DNA from 2 places in the Neobacillus sp. DFD-2R genome. Region 1 is predicted to be linked to the other one. Evidence: riboswitches for the same ligand, from Rfam matches in the RefSeq annotation. Region 1 holds a riboswitch; the other holds the start of a gene.

Region 1 (4,767 bases):
TCCTGAAACAAAAGAGCTTTTCATAACTAGGAGGTACGAATGCTATTTTTCAAGTGATTTACAAAGATGTATTTCTACAGTCCAACTCCTATTCCCAAATACTAACCCATTCCTTTTAGAAGAATTAAGAGAATTGCATTTCGGTAAATGGGAAGGAAAAACATATGACGAGCTAAAAAATGATCTTCTATATCAACGCTGGTTATCAGATCCTTTTCATATTTGCCCTCCAAAGGGAGAAGCTTTTCACCAATTCACAAAAAGAGTACAAGCCGGATGGCAAAGAGTAATTCAGGAAATTCTTTCTCATAGTCTTCAGCGTTGTGCGGTAATGACACATGGCGGGGTAATCAGATATTTATTATCGGAATTTGCACCGGAACAGAAAGATTTTTGGAGCTGGCCGACCCCTCAGGATCAAGGGATTGAACTTATATTTGATAAAGAAGCGTTAAGGAGGGGTAAACGGTGCACTTTATTATTGGAGGTGCCTTTAACGGGAAAAGAGCATGGGTAAAGAACACATACACGGGGACAAAGGATTACTGTTGGCTATCAGCTTATGATAACTGTCCCCTCCCAACTAATTTTAAAAAAATGGACCAAAAATTGATCATCCTTGAAGGAGTAGAATTATGGTTGAAAGGTTTAACGGAGGAATTTAATTCGGACAAATGCCGCGGTATCTGGAATAACTGCCTGGATAATTGGCTTAGTTGGGAAAAAGAAAAAGTAATGAGAAATGTAGTGGTAATTGGAACGGATATTACAAAAGGGATTGTTCCAATGGATAAAGCTAATAGATTGTGGCGGGATGTTACCGGATGGGCCTATCAGGATAGTGCTGCAAAAGCAGAAAAAGTAGACCTAATATGGTATGGAATCAATCAAACGATTAAGGACATTCTACCTACTGATTGAAAAAGTATATACAAAATTTCCTGTTTATATAATAATAGTAATATCATAAAAAAATAGATTGCAAATAGGTGCTGGAGTCTTTATAGAAGACTCTTAGCTTAATAGGGAAGTTTGGTACAAGCCAACGCGGTCCCGCCACTGTAAATGGGAGCAACCTATAAAATGTCACTGTCTAATCGATGGGAAGACATAGGGAGCCATGATCATGAGCCAGGAAACCTGCCTGTTCTTTGCACACCAAACCTACGCGGATAGGAGAGTGTTAAGCAACCGGAGCGTTTTCGTACGTTCGAATCTTAACCTACATAACACCTCCTCCTTATAGGAGGATTTTTTTATGCAAATTTTTCAGAGAAAAAAGGGGAGAACAAACATGATAGTCAAAAGCAAAAAATTGTGGATGGCACTGATTCTCGTTTTTACTTTAATGGCGAGCGGTTTCCAACCATCTGCATTTGCTGCCGTACAAAGTAAGCAAGGAACGATTTCTGTTATCAGGGATGAAAATAATCCATTGATGTCGGAAAAGTCTGTACAATATGGAGATAAAGATACAGCATTTGATGTCTTAGTTAATGCTGCAGGTGATAAGAATGTAGAGTATACCACCGGTACTTACGGTAAAATGATAACTTCGATAGAAGGCGTTAAGGCAGAAGGTACTCATTACTGGGCATTCTACATTAACGGGGTCGCTGCACAGGTAGGTGCCGATTCATATATTGTACAGGACGGAGACAAATTAAGCTTCCGCTATATCGATTGGACCAAACCGCCACAAAATACCGTTTCGCTCAAGGTAGTGGATGGCGCAAAAAAGACAACGAACGATTTATCAGGAGTTGAAATCATTGGGCAGCCAACAGCGCTTCAGTTTTTACAAGTAGGCCTTGGTCCGGACAAGGTTGGCTTGACTGACACCCAATACGGCAAAATGATTACCTCGATTAATGGCATTACAGCGGAAGGAACAAATTATTGGGCCTTTTATGTAAATGGGAAAATGGCTTCAGTAGGAGCTGGCAGCTATCAGCTCCAGCCTGGAGACCAAATTAGTTTTCAACTTGAATCCTGGCAAACTTCACCCGGTACCACTGACAATGGAACTATATCACCATCAAATTCAACTGTTTCAAAAGCTGCCCTCCAAAAGGCGGTAGATTCTGCCAGTCAATATGTCCTTAAGAACCAGGTAAGCGAATGGGAGGCTGTTGCTTTAAAACAAGCCGGTAAATCAATCCCTTCAAGCTATCTTGAAAATGTGAAAAATCTGGTGAAAGAAAAACAAGGTAAATTTTCAAGAATTACCGATACGGAAAGATATGTTCTGGGTATTTTAGCTGCCGGAGGAGATCCAACAAATATTAGCGGCTATAATCTTGTTGAATCCATCTATAATGGTAATGTGACCAAGCAAGGATTAAATGGTGTAGCTTATGCTCTGATTGCTTTAGATAGTGCAAATTTTAACATCCCTGATTCCGCCGCTTGGACAAAGGAAAAGCTTGTTTCTGAATTGGCAGGGAAACAAAATCCTGATGGCGGCTGGGCTTGGGATGAAAGCTCAAAAAGTGACATTGATACGACCGCAATGATCTTAACAGCACTTGCCCCATATAAAAACCAAACAGGAGTAAAGGAAAAGGTCGATACAGCTGTTCAATATGTATCCACACAATACCAAAACGCTAAAATCGATAACAGTTCCACTGCGGCGCAAGCGGTCATTGCCTTATCTTCTTTAGGCATTGATGCCAATGGTTCTCCTTTTGCCAAGGATAATAGCAGCTTAGTACAATATTTGCTATCCTTCCAAAATGCTGACGGAGGCTTTGACTGGCAGGGAGGAGATGTAAGTGATGTCTTTTCAACTGCTCAGGGTATTCAAGGTTTAGCGGCCTACCAGCTGTTTTCAAATGGAAAAGGCTCACTCTATCACTTGCCTTTAGCTGCCCAGGCACCTGAAAAAGAAACACCAACAACAATTGAAAAGCCTGTAACCCAATCTCCTGTAACGGAGAGTAATCCTGAAAGTGCCAAGGGTCATCCGCTGCCGAATACGGCAAGCAATTCGTATAACCTGTTTATTTTAGGACTTTTCCTCATGATGATTGGTTATTTATTTTATCTGAGAGAAAAGAAAAGGAACGCCTAAATCAAATCCATTCCCTCTTGTTCATGTGGCAAGAGGGAATTGGTTTTAAGACAACATGGGAGGGAAAAGCCATGCAACGATTTTTAAAAGTAACTGCCCTTTTATTTTCATTGATGCTGATTTTTAGTTTGATGGGCTGTGGTACATCTACAAATACTTCAATGGGAATGCAAGAGAAAAAATCAGAATCGACTCATGCAGCTGCAGGTCAGGAATCGGGCCCTAAAACAGATCAGAAAATGAAGCAGGATCAGCCAAAAGAAACAACAACTTCTTCAACAGAAGTGAAGGATAAGGTTATATCACAGGCACAAACAACAAACACGCAAGATATGAAAAAGGCTGTGGTGAATTCTACTAACAATCAAACAAATTCAAAGGTTTCTTCAGGCAATAAACCGGCTGCCGCTGAAAAAAAACCAACGGCTGCACCAAGTAAACCAACAACGACAAGCACTCCGCCAAAAACATCGCCTACAACAGTAAGTCCAAAACCGGCAGCAACCGTGACTTTGTCAATTGTTGGGCCAAAGGGTACAATTATGGCAGCCTCTAAAGTTATCATTAATACCGGTGAAACGATTCTTGATGTTCTGTTGCAAGCAACAAAAAAACAGAATATTCAAGTTGATTATCGAGGAAGCGGGGCTACCGCTTATGTTGAAGGAATTGATAATATTTATGAATTTGACTATGGTGCAAAGAGCGGCTGGACTGTTAAACAGAATGGAAGTACAATTCCTAAAAGTGCCGGCGTTATAACAGTCAAAAGCGGTGACAGTATTCAATGGATTTATACACAATAATGTTTGGAGAATAAAGTAATGGAGAACCGTTTTTCCCAATTCCACCCGCTTGTTTCATTCCTGTTTTATGCAGGAGCGATATCCCTTTTTATTCTCATGCTTCATCCAGTCTTTTTATGTATCGGTTTTGTATTTGTACTAACCATTAATTTTGTCCATGATCGGTTCAACGGACTAAGGCACTGGTCAATTTTTATCGTCACAAGTTTTCTGCTGATGGTGTTACTTAATCCCCTTTTTAATGAAAGGGGGCGTCATGTTTTGTTTGAAGTTGCAGATCATCGGTTTACGTTCGAAGCAGTTATGTATGGCGGAATGAATGCATTATCACTCATTGGAGTGCTTGCCATTTTTAGTTCTTATAATGTAATCATGACTCCGAATAAGCTATTATTCTTGTTCTCCAAGCTTTTGCCGCAATTTGCTGTTTTGCTCATGTTGACCTTAAGATTTATTCCGTTAATGAGAAGGAGAATGGAAGAAATCTCGATAATCCAAAAGAGCAAAGGAATTTCTGTTACACACGGAAAGTGGAGGGAGAAAGTAAAAACAGGGATGCTGTTTGTTCAAGCGTTGCTTACATTTTCTTTAGAGGAAGCCATTCAAACAGCTGATTCGATGAAAGCAAGAGGTTTTGGTCAAGGGAGGCGATCAACGTACGAATACTTTCGCTTCAATAATGCAGATGTGTTCGCAATTGCCTATCTCCTCATGATTTTTTCGGTTATTCTTTATGGCCGAATTGGAGGATATGGATTTTTAAAGGTGTATCCTCTAATGGGATCGTGGAAATTGACCATGATGGATTCCACGACCCTGGTTTTTTTCTTGCTATTTTTAAGTTTTCCATTATTAGTTGAAGCAGGTGGATCATTCCGATGGCAC
Region 2 (4,767 bases), 1.4 Mb from region 1:
TGATCGAATTCACTGCTAATTTAAATAGATTTAACGGTGTTGGATTCCTCCTGAAACCTTCATAGGCGTCTAAAATGAGTTGATTCCGTTTCCGGACGATCGGGTCATTTTTCGCTTGGTCGAATCGTTTCTTCTGTTCATCCAATGGTACGAGTGAACTCAAAATATACGAATAGGATTCATTGTGAACCGCTTCCTGTTGTGCAATGACCGCAAATATCGCCTTAAAGCTTGAATCCGTCACATAATCCATCACCTGAGTCATCGTTGGTGTTTGCAGACTATCAAGAGAGGCCAATTGGGTATTCAAGCGCAGGAAAACATCTTGCTCAACCGGACTAAGATACTCCCATTGCTTGAGATCATCCTGCATATTAATCTCCTGTGCCTTCCAAAAATTTGATAACAGTGTTTGATAAAGGTCATACATCTGTGGATAGGCAATATCATTCCAATTCAACAGCCCGGAGGATTCTCCGTTAATGACACCTGTTGATTTATTTGGGAATTCCGGGTTAAGAAGTTTTATTTTTACTAGCGTTGCGTTTTTATTCATAAAATGGTTCCTCCCTAAAATTTAGCTATGGCAAGCTTCGCATTCGTTAATTTCTTCTTGGGATGTGCTCCTGACATAGTAAGTCGTTTTCATCCCCTGTCTCCATGCTTCAAGATGAAGATTTAGCAATTCCTTTGCTTTAATCGTATGGCGGACATACAGGTTAAAACTGATCGACTGGTCAATATGGCGCTGCCGTGCCGCGTTTTGCCGAATGCTCCATTGCTGGTCCAGTTCATGGCGCGACCGTCGGTAATATGGGTACGTCACATGATCCAAATCAGGAGCAGTTACCTTAAACTTAAAGTTTTTCTTTTCCTCTGCATATTCCACCGAATAAATTGGATCAATTCCATCTGTTGAACCGCCAATCTTAGCCGTCGATGAGTTTGGGGCTATCGCCATTAGCCAACCGTTACGCATTCCGTGGTTCCCTACCTCTTCTTTCAAACTGATCCAACGGTTAGAAAGGTATTTTTTCCGCTCAAAATACACACCTGTTTCCCATTCCGACCCTTTGAAATGGAGATAAGAACCTTTTTCCTTAGCCAGTTCCATTGAAGCTCTGATGGTGTGATACGCAATTTCTTCATAAAGCTCATCTGCAAAGCTTACCGCTTCCTCAGACTCCCAGTGAATTTTTTGAAGCGCAAGAAGATGGTGCCAGCCATACGTTCCAAGTCCGATGGCCCGAAATTTTTTATTTGTTATTTGGGCCTGTCCCACAGAAATCGTATTTAAATCAATCACATTATCGAGCATTCTTACCTGAATCCGAATCACGCGTTCTAACACATTAGCAGGCACTGCTTTTGCCAGATTAATTGAAGAAAGATTACAAACGACGAAATTACCCGGTTTACGAACGATGACGATGTTTCCGTCGGCATCTTCATACTCCTTGATGATCGTCGTCGCCGACATATTTTGGGCAATTTCTGTACATAAATTACTGCAATAAACGGCCGTTCGACCTTCCGCTAACAAATGCTTATTCGGATTTTGCCGGTTTACTTCGTCCCGATAGAACATATAAGGCGTCCCTGTTTCTAACTGTGCCACCATGATTCGTGCCATAATATCCATCGCCCTGTAGGTCTTTCGCGGCAGAAGCGGGTTACGGACTGCTTCTTCGTATTTTTCTGTAAAATATAACTGTCCTTTTTCATCGTAAAAATCCTCTAAGCCAAGCGGATTGCCTTGGTCATCTTTCCAGCCCATGATCTGTTTTACCTGATGGGGGCAAAACGTGTGCCACTCGCCAATACTTCTTCCGTCAGCATCGACTTCCTGAAGCTTTTTCATAAAAAGATCGGGAATTGCGACACCTGTGAAAATATCGTGTGCTTTGCGGCGCTCGTCCCCATTATTGGTTTTTAAATCGAGGAAGCCGTTCATGATATCCTTGTGAAAAATATCGAGGTATACTGCGACGGCTCCTTGCCGCTGTCCAAGCTGGTCGACACTGACGGCTGTATCATTAATTAACCGTATCCAAGGGACAACTCCCGAAGAATTTCCTTTAAATTTTTTAATATCAGACCCAAGGGCGCGGACTTTTCCAAAATAAATGCCAATCCCCCCGCCATCCTTACTTAATCTGGCAATATCCCAATTATTTAAATATATGCCATCAAGTGAATCATCAACGGTATCAATAAAGCAGGACGATAACTGGCCAAAGCTTTTTCCTGCATTTGATAATGTTGGAGTGGCGACCGTCATATAAAGATTACTTAATGCCCAATAAGCTTCTTTTACAAGCTTGACGCGTTTTGACGGCTGTTCATTTTGCATCATTGTCATCGCTATGATCATAAATCGTTCTTGAGGAAGCTCATATAAATTCCCGTCATGGTCCTTTGCTAGATACCTATCGGCGAGTAAGAATAACCCGATGTAATTAAATAAGTAATCCCGCTCTTGGTTGATTTCTTTCCCAAGCAGGGTAATTTCTTCAGTGGTGTAGGAATCTTGTAGATTGGTTGAGTAGATCCCTTTTGCTGTTAAGGATTGAATCAGTTCATTGAAATCACCATAGTTTAAGGACCGGGAATAGCCTCTGTTTCCGGCAGCCTCGGTATATAACTCATTGAGATACAAACGGGCAGCGACAAACGTCCAGTCAGGCTGATCCATGGCAATTTGGTTTAATGCATACAATAATGCCTGTTGGTTAGGATCACTATCTGAATTCAGGGCTCTTATTTTTCGTATCAGCTCATCCGCATCGAGTTTAAATTGTTCCGTAGATTGATAGATAGCTTCTAAGACATCATATAGTTCTGATTGAATTTGGGTTTTCATGCAAAAATTCCTCCCTTTTTTAACAAAAAAAAAAAATCCGCCCAATAGAACTTGAGCGGATAAAACGATAACAGTATAAGGTATGGGAAAACCCATCAATTCCTTAATTGCCATCGTTCATCTTCCCAATCCCCGAAGAAGTGAAACATCTCAAGTTATGACAGGTCTCCTGACTTATGCATCATCCTACTCTGAGCCCTTCCCGTATAAGTACCTATTCTCATAAGCTTCCTTATATAGTGGTCTTGCTCATTTCGTCTGCATTTACAGTTGCGGGGGCAGTTCCGGGTTCTCACCGGATTCCCTTTTAAGCCTAATGGCATCCTAACTCAAGGCAAACACAATATATAGTTGTATTCTATTTGATTAAAAACAATATCTAGTACTATTAAATAGTAAAGTAACCATTATATTTTTTCAAGTATTTTTACCCCTAAAAAAACTGACTCGTTATACCGAATCAGTTTTTGACCGTCTTACCTATTATCATCTTAATCATTCCCTCAACCAAAGACGGGACTTCCTCAAAGGCACTTTTAATATGAAGGCGTTCGGTTCGCTTGTGGGCATCCTTGCCAAATGGCCCGACATTTAAAACAGGTGCCTTCAATTTTTTCATCGCATCGAACGGAATACTATAGCTTTCACCCCAAACAGGAGTATTCGCTTTGAATACCGTCCAGCCTTCTCCATCCTCTTGGTAATTCACATAGCTTAAGTCACAGATTCCATTGAAATAATGAATTTGTTGTATCGGCAAGCCAAATTCATGAAGGCCCTGCTGTTTTAAATAATCCACACATTGTGAAACAAGTTTATCATCAGATGAATTGACCGGCGGATAATATGGCGGTGCAAAAAGCAAGACGATTGATGGGGCAAGCTCTTGGCATTGAATCATGAGAGCATCGGCAAGCCGTAACGATTTTTCACGGTCATCCCATTCGTTGTTTGCCTGAATTGCTCTTTTGGTCCCTTCGATAAATTCTTTGCCCAACTTTTTTCTTGCGTACGCTAATAACTCATCATATTGCACTACTTTTACTTCGCCAACCGGTTTCACGGACTGCTCGTCACAGACCTTCTTATATTCCAGATTGCATTTCCGAACGGCATCTGCAGCGTTTTTTTCAAAAATCTCCATAATTTCCGCTGCGCTCCTCTTCATTAAAAACACATTATAAAGAGCAGCAGAACGGTATGGTGTTTGTGCAGAGTATCCTACTTTTAAATCTTTTTGCTGAAGGGTTACCGGGAGCGGGGTTGTCTCCCCTAACACCGTTTCTTGGAAACTTGAATTCCACTCCATTCTCCGGGTCAAAAAAGAAGCGATATAAGGTGCTGAGATTCCACTAAGCGGCTCGCCAACATGTGTTTCTTTCCCGTAAAAAAGGGCTGATGGCATAATCTTGCCGATTGTTCCCGAATATACATAAAATTTAAGGTCGCCGGGTTCTTGGGTAAATACAGGCTCCCCGTTCAAAAAGAGTTTGTACTTGAGACCGTATTTTTCCCTGGTTTCCACTAATTTCGTGACTGCCGCTCTCATTCCGGTGGAGTTAACCTCCTCATCAGGAACAGTCAGCAAAAGGAGATTCAGCGGCCACTGCTCTACTGCGGCTTTTTCGATTAAGCTCATATGCATGACGAGCCCCATCTTCATATCCATCGTGCCCCGGCCGAATAAATATTCACCGGATTTTAAATCCCGCTGAACATCTTCCGGTAACTCTTCGATTCTTCCATGAAGCAATTTTGTCAGTTCCTCCGGTTGATAAGCAAATGCCTCAAGATCACCATATTCTTCGGTATTTACCGTATCAAAATGACTGATGAGGACGATGGTTTCTTTCGCTTCGGGATGTTTATATAATGCGGTTAAAAATTTGCGGCCAAGATCGGCA

Evidence for each region. A riboswitch is a leader RNA that binds a small molecule or an ion and turns the genes downstream of it on or off. The one in region 1 is predicted to bind cobalamin.
Region 2: linked by a shared signal. The riboswitch ahead of AC3ANV_RS25435 (ribonucleoside-diphosphate reductase subunit alpha) and the one ahead of AC3ANV_RS18315 (DUF4430 domain-containing protein) in region 1 are both predicted to bind cobalamin.

The regions. Positions count from the first base shown of each region.
Region 1 covers NZ_CM173228.1:3,660,172-3,664,938, reverse strand. The annotation lists gene AC3ANV_RS18325 (histidine phosphatase family protein) at 1-517, shown strand, start outside; gene AC3ANV_RS18320 (bifunctional adenosylcobinamide kinase/adenosylcobinamide-phosphate guanylyltransferase) at 469-921, shown strand; cobalamin riboswitch at 971-1,162, shown strand; gene AC3ANV_RS18315 (DUF4430 domain-containing protein) at 1,259-3,076, shown strand; gene AC3ANV_RS18310 (DUF4430 domain-containing protein) at 3,148-3,882, shown strand; gene AC3ANV_RS18305 (energy-coupling factor transporter transmembrane component T) at 3,901-4,767, shown strand, end outside; gene AC3ANV_RS18300 (ABC transporter ATP-binding protein) at 4,761-4,767, shown strand, end outside.
Region 2 covers NZ_CM173228.1:5,068,126-5,072,892, forward strand. The annotation lists gene AC3ANV_RS25430 (ribonucleotide-diphosphate reductase subunit beta) at 1-556, opposite strand, end outside; gene AC3ANV_RS25435 (ribonucleoside-diphosphate reductase subunit alpha) at 578-2,863, opposite strand; cobalamin riboswitch at 3,006-3,205, opposite strand; gene AC3ANV_RS25440 (M20/M25/M40 family metallo-hydrolase) at 3,324-4,767, opposite strand, start outside.